3 regions of the Idiomarina sp. Sol25 genome follow, and region 2 is predicted to be linked to each of the others. Evidence: predicted binding sites of a transcription regulator. Region 2 holds the regulator's gene; each other region holds the start of a gene.
The links. The regulator NrdR, encoded in region 2, represses ribonucleotide reductase genes. The targets are predictions, from matches to a motif close to AAACACNANATNTNGTGTTT.
Positions count from the first base shown of each region.

Region 1 (2,271 bases), on a different contig from region 2:
TCATGCTCTGGCGCAACAGGGTCTTCTTCGTCGTGTTGACGTAAAAACGCCCATGCCCAGATTAAGAAGCCGACACCGGCAATTAAGAGAATCACACTGACAATTGACCAGATAATATTCTCCGCGCTAGGCACGTTATCTATCAAGGTTTCATGTGGCCAGTTGTTGGTATAAGTAATATCTGAGTCAAAACGTTCTGTCGACGCGGCCCAGGCTGTCCAGAAGAAAAAGTCGTTCATTACCGCACGACGCGCTTCTGAAGGAAGCGTATTTTCTTTCATGGCGTAGCTGACGCGGGTAGGGCGCAGCTCCGGGTCATCGCTGAACAGCTTTGAGTAATACTCGCCGGTCTGCTCAATAGCCTGAATGCGTCGCTCACTGAGAATAACGGTATCTGAAGCTTTATCGTAAGTATTGGTCCGATACTCTTCTTTCAGCTCGTATTCCAGTTGATTTTGCTGCGATCCCTCAAGCTGTTCGTAGGGTTTGCCAAAGACTTCGTTCGCGCGAATGTCCAACCAGGCAATAAGTTCGCGGTGTAACCAGTCAGCTGTCCAGTCGGGCGCCTGGTAAGCACCGTGCCCCCAAATGGAACCCAGTTGCATGCCACCAACAGACTGCCAGGCGGTTTGCCCGTCTAAAACAGACTCTTCGGTTGCAATGACTTTGCCATTGGTACTCATGAACTTATCCGGAATAGGCGGAGCCTCACGGTAAACTTCTGTTCCGAAGTACCCTAAAAGTCCAAAGGTAATTGCGAGAACCGCAATTAGCGTCCACCAAAGCTTACGATAACCGGCCATAATTGACCTCCTTGATGCTGAACAGCTTCATATTGTTACTCCATAGGTTTATGAGCAGAGAATTTTGATTAATTCGCTATGCATTCACCTAAGTGCAATATTGAGGCCATAGTTTAATTTACTGATAAATAAGGGATTTAATTTCAAAAGGGTATTTATAACTTAAGTTTATTAGGTTGTTTTTACTTTTATGGTCAAAAGTACCCGAAAGGTTATTTCTACCCTTTAATGGGTATCTCTTTAAGGCTCCTGTCATTTTTTTCTTCTTGCTTAAATCTTGAGCGTGATCAATGCACCCGAAACAGACTTAACTATGCTGAAGCACAATATGTAGTGATTATTTTTATATTAATAACAATATATGGTTTTTTATGGCGATTTATCCTGAATCTTTACATTACAGTGCAGAGCAAATTGTCTGGCAGGAAGTTCCGGGAAAAGTGACTTTAGCTTACACCATTACGGGCTGCCCGGTGGGGTGCAAAGGTTGCCATAGTGTGGATAGCTGGCCGGTGGGAAGTGGCTCATCTCTAACCCAGGAGCATCTGGCACAGCAGCTGCAAAAATACCGTGGATTAATAACCTGTGTTTTATTTCTGGGCGGCGAATGGCAGCCCACAGCACTACTGAAACTATTAAAGCAAATACGAAACGAAGGGCTGGAGACCTGCTTGTATACCGGTTATGAAGACGTCTCTCTGACCCTACGCGAACAACTGACTTATTTAAAAACCGGGCCGTGGATAGCTGCCCGGGGCGGGCTGGAAAGCCCAACCACCAACCAACGCTTTTATGACTTACGGACACTGCAGTTATTGAACTGCGCGTTTCAAACAGGAGAATAATTATGTTGCGCTTAAACCAAGAACAAGTCACTGGCAAAGTCGATTTCATTCACGAGTATCTGCATGCTCAAAACGCGGCCGATGGCTCGAAAATGGATGCAAACGCCAACGTCACACAAAAGAACATAGCAACGCTTGAAGCCGAGTTAATGAAGGACTTTTTTGTGCAGGTTAACCGCAAACAGGTCAGTAATAAAATTAGCGAACTCTTCGGTAATGATCTGGCGAAAGAGTACGTTCGACAAATTGAAGATCATGAAATATACGTACATGACGAAACCAGCCTGAAACCTTACTGTGTTTCAGTCACCATGTACCCGTTTTTACGTGACGGTTTAACTAAGCTGGGTGGAGAGTCTCAGGCACCTAAGCATTTAGAGTCTTTCTGCGGCACCTTTGTTAACTTTGTTTTTGCCGTGAGCTCGCAGTTTGCCGGGGCTGTTGCTACGGTCGAGTTTCTAACCTACTTCGACTACTTTGCTCGCAAAGACTACGGTTACGACTATTTGAATACGCATCGTCACCAAATTGAAAACCACCTGCAGCACGTGGTCTATGCGCTGAATCAGCCTGCGGCGGCCCGCGGCTACCAGAGTGTATTCTGGAATATTTCCATTTACGAC
Region 1 is NZ_JAUPEW010000005.1:124,474-126,744, forward strand. It holds gene Q5L94_RS09065 (nitric-oxide reductase large subunit) at 1-803, opposite strand, end outside; gene nrdG (anaerobic ribonucleoside-triphosphate reductase activating protein) at 1,175-1,648, shown strand; gene nrdD (anaerobic ribonucleoside-triphosphate reductase) at 1,651-2,271, shown strand, end outside.
Region 1: the regulator NrdR is predicted to act here: its motif matches at 1,123-1,142, upstream of nrdG (anaerobic ribonucleoside-triphosphate reductase activating protein).

Region 2 (2,271 bases):
TTATCGTCGCCGGTTTTTCAGCGTATTCGGGGATTGTTGACTGGGCAAAATTCCGTGAAATAGCGGACAAAGTCGACGCTTATTTAATGGTTGATATGGCGCACGTAGCGGGGCTGGTTGCTGCCGGTGTTTATCCGAACCCAGTACCTTATGCTCATGTTGTCACTACCACCACGCACAAAACGCTGGCGGGCCCTCGCGGCGGTTTGATTATTTCCGGCAGCGACGATGAAAAGTTACACAAGAAATTAAACAGCGCGGTATTCCCGGGCAACCAGGGTGGTCCACTGTGTCACGTTATCGCAGGTAAAGCGGTGGCTTTTCAGGAGGCATTGCAGCCAGAATTTAAAGACTATCAAAAGCAAGTGTTAGTGAATGCGAATGCCATGGTAAAAACCATGCAGGCGCGCGGTTACAAAATTGTATCGAATGGCACTCAGAACCACTTGTTCCTGGTTGATCTAATTGACAAAGATATTACTGGTAAAGACGCTGATGCGGCTTTAGGTAACGCGTTCATTACCGTTAACAAAAATGCGGTTCCTAACGACCCACGTTCACCTTTTGTTACTTCTGGCTTGCGTTTAGGTACACCGGCAATTACTCGCCGCGGCTTTAAAGAAGCGGAAGCTGAGCAAGTTGCTAACTGGATTTGCGATGTACTGGATAACATTGCTGACGAAAACAGAATTAATGAGGTCCGCGAGCAGGTCAAAGCGTTGTGCGCGAAGTTTCCGGTTTACGGTTAATTGCGAACAGTTGTAGAGCGTACATAAAGGAGTCAGACAATGCATTGTCCATTTTGCGGCACACAGGATACTAAGGTTATCGATTCGCGACTGGTTGCGGATGGGGCCTCAGTTCGTCGCCGGCGTGAATGTAATCACTGCAAGGAACGCTTTACAACCTTTGAAACAGCTGAGCTGGTCATGCCCCGGGTTATCAAAACCGATGGTTCCCGCGAGCCATTTAATGAAGATAAACTCCGAAGTGGTCTGCTGAGAGCACTGGAAAAGCGGCCTGTGAGTCTTGAGTTGATGGAGCAGGCCATTAACAAAATAAAATCCAGCATCCGGGCAACCGGCGAGCGTGAAATAAGCAGTAATTTTGTCGGCAGCCTGGTAATGGAAAACCTCAAGCAGATAGATAAAGTGGCGTACGTGCGTTTTGCTTCCGTATATCGCTCGTTTGAGGACATCCGCGAATTTGGTGAAGAAATAGCGCGCCTTAATGACTGAGTTAACCCCGCAGTATCTCGACTATCAAATGATGCACCGCGCGTTAATGCTGGCGCGGCGGGGGCTAATGACAACCCGGCCAAACCCTGCGGTGGGGTGCGTTATTACTTCTGACACAGAGATTGTAGGAGAAGGCTGGCATCATCAGGCTGGCGAACCTCATGCCGAAGCACATGCTTTGCGCGCGGCCGGGCAAAAAGCCAGGGGCGCAACGGCCTACGTTACGCTGGAACCATGCAGTCATATCGGCCGCACTCCTCCATGTTGCGACGCGTTAATTGAAGCCGGAGTAAAACGTGTTGTGGTTGCAATGCAGGATCCAAACCCACGAGTTAGTGGTAATGGCATTCGGCGTTTAAAAGCTGTAGGTATTTCTGTGGACGTGGGTGTACTGCAATCGGCAGCAGAGAGTTTGAATCCGGGCTTTATTTCCCGCATGACGCGACAACGGCCATGGGTAACCTTAAAAATGGCAACCTCACTGGACGCAAAAACGGCGTTGTCAGATGGTCGCAGTCAATGGATAACGTCCTCTGCAGCCCGCAGTGATGTTCAGCTTTTCCGGGCACAGGCCGATGCCATACTGAGTGGTGCTGCAACGATTCTGGCTGACAATCCTAAATTGACAGTGCGAGTTGAGCAGTGGCCGAAATCAAGAGCGCAGCCTGAACCAATAAAACAGCCGGTGCGTATTATTATTGACAGCCAGCACCGAGTGAAGGATGAGGCCAGGGTTTTCGACTCTCCTGCGCCGGTTTGGTTAGTGCGAACAACTCCCGGTAAACCCAGTCGGCATGCACATTGTCATGAATTAATTATAGCCGCAGACCCTAACGGCAAAGTGAGTCTGCCGGCGCTTATGGTTGAGTTGGCTAACCGCGAAATTAACCAGTTATGGACTGAGTGTGGGGCGAATTTGGCGGGTGCTCTTATTCAGCAGCAATTATGCGACAGGTTGATGATTTACAGTTCGGGTCAGTTATTGGGCCATCATGGACGTTCGGTTATCGACATGAACGAGCCGTTGAATTTA
Region 2 is NZ_JAUPEW010000011.1:47,716-49,986, reverse strand. It holds gene glyA (serine hydroxymethyltransferase) at 1-749, shown strand, start outside; gene nrdR (transcriptional regulator NrdR) at 789-1,238, shown strand; gene ribD (bifunctional diaminohydroxyphosphoribosylaminopyrimidine deaminase/5-amino-6-(5-phosphoribosylamino)uracil reductase RibD) at 1,231-2,271, shown strand, end outside.

Region 3 (2,271 bases), on a different contig from region 2:
CAACGTTTTGTACGTAGATACGGCCAGTACTGGCGCGTTCCTGCATAAACAAACCAAACAACTCAATGGCTTTAATACGTTTTTTGCGGATGCTCTCATCCTGTTCGTACTGAAGGTACAAACGCTCAAATTCGTCCTGATCTTCAAAGAACGCGTCGTAAAGGCCTGGCACATCCGACGGGCTGAACAAGGTAATGTAATCGTCTTTAATCAGACGCTGGTACATGGTGCGGTTAAACTGCACACCGTAATCCAGATGACGAACCCGGTTTTCTTCAACACCGCGATTGTTTTTTAGTACCAATAAGCTTTCAACTTCCAGGTGCCAAAGCGGGTAGAACAGGGTAGCCGCGCCACCACGAACACCACCTTGCGAACAACTTTTAACTGCTGTCTGGAAATATTTATAGAACGGAATACAACCTGTGTGGAAAGCTTCGCCGTTACGAATAGGGCTGCCCAGAGCGCGAATACGCCCTGCGTTAATGCCAATACCGGCGCGCTGAGAGACGTATTTTACGATGGCGCTTGACGTGGCATTAATAGAGTCAAGACTATCACCGGCTTCAATCAGAACGCAGGAGCTGAACTGACGCGTAGGCGTGCGCACACCCGACATGATAGGTGTTGGTAGCGAGATTTTGAATTCAGAAGCGGCATCGTAGAAACGTTTAACGTAGTCCATACGAGTGCTTTTCGGGTAGTTGGCAAACAAACAAGCTGCTACCAGAATGTATAAGAACTGAGCGCTTTCGTAGATATCGCCGGTAACCCGATTCTGAACCAGATATTTGTTCTCGAGCTGCTTCACTGCTGCGTAAGAGAAGTTCATATCACGCCAGTGATCCAGAATGTCGTCCATCTGGTCAAATTCTGCTTCAGTATAGTCTTCCAGCAGGTGCTCATCGTAGCGATGCTCTGCAACCATCTTCTTGACCTGGTCGTAAAGACGGGGGGGCTCAAACTTACCGTAGGCCCGTTTACGCAGGTGAAAAATAGCTAGACGCGCAGCCATAAATTGATAGTCGGGCGCTTCTTCTGAAATTAAATCAGCAGCGGCTTTGATGATGGTCTCGTGAATATCTTCGGTTTTAATACCGTCGTAAAATTGAATGTGAGACTTAATCTCGACCTGAGAAGCTGAAACGTTGTTAAGACCTTCAGCGGCCCACATGATAACCCGATGAATTTTATCGAGGTTTAGCGGTTCGCGTTCGCCGCTGCGTTTAGTGACATATAGTTGCTCGTTCATTCTGCGCCGACTCTTAGCTTTTTGTTATATGCATGTAGCCACTAGATATTGTGCTTATTAGTTGTACAGGGCGATATTCACACAATATCTAGTGTCTTAGGAATGGACAGTATGCTAGGTCTAACTGCCACTTCGATCAAGTAAATTTACGGGCAAAAATAGGAATAATTTTGATTTAGAAATCTTGATTTTTTGTCAGCCTTTGTTTGGCGTGAGTTTGCGCTGGTAATCTTGCTATATAATTTTTTGATCTTTCAAAAGATGTTTATAGATCAAGAGTTATCGATAGCAAGCAACTTCAGTAATTCGAGTGGTGACGCGATATGGTAGTCGGCTTGCCAGCGTTGTGGCTGATCCTCATTGCTAATATAGCCATATTCAGCAAGCACCGTAACCATACCCGCATTGCGGCCGGCTTCGATATCTCGTTCAGCGTCTCCGACATAAAGACAGTCGGCAGGTTCTACTCCCAGTTTTTCAGCCGCATAGAATAAAGGTTCCGGCGAGGGTTTCGCCACGCTTAAGGTATCACCGCTTACGACCACACGAATAGCTTCAAACTCCGGAAAGTGAGGCAGTAATTGTTGGGTTAAGCGCTCTGGCTTATTGGTAACTATGGCAACCTCAATGGATTCGCTCTGCAGCAAGGCAAGTAGCTCCAAAACGCCGGGATAGGGTTGCGTATGAATGGCTATGTTCTCTTTATAAGCATTAAGAAATGCATGCCGGAGTTCAGCTTCCATGTCGCTGTACTCTTCGGCAAAAGCTAGCTGCAGCATACCTCTGGAACCATGAGACGCGACTGGTGTAAACACCTCAGCCGTAATGGCAGGGCGTTCGTATTGTTCGCATACGACGTTCAATGCAGCTCCCAGGTCGGGTGCTGTATCAAGCAAGGTGCCGTCTAAATCAAACAGTACCGCCTTTACGGGAGAACTTTTATCTGACGAGCTCATTTATTCTCCCGGTTTTTTTAAAGCGACAATATAGTTCACATCAACATCTTTCTCTGACAGCAC
Region 3 is NZ_JAUPEW010000001.1:621,637-623,907, reverse strand. It holds gene nrdA (class 1a ribonucleoside-diphosphate reductase subunit alpha) at 1-1,252, opposite strand, end outside; gene Q5L94_RS03020 (HAD-IA family hydrolase) at 1,525-2,208, opposite strand; gene ubiG (bifunctional 2-polyprenyl-6-hydroxyphenol methylase/3-demethylubiquinol 3-O-methyltransferase UbiG) at 2,209-2,271, opposite strand, start outside.
Region 3: the regulator NrdR is predicted to act here: its motif matches at 1,289-1,308, upstream of nrdA (class 1a ribonucleoside-diphosphate reductase subunit alpha).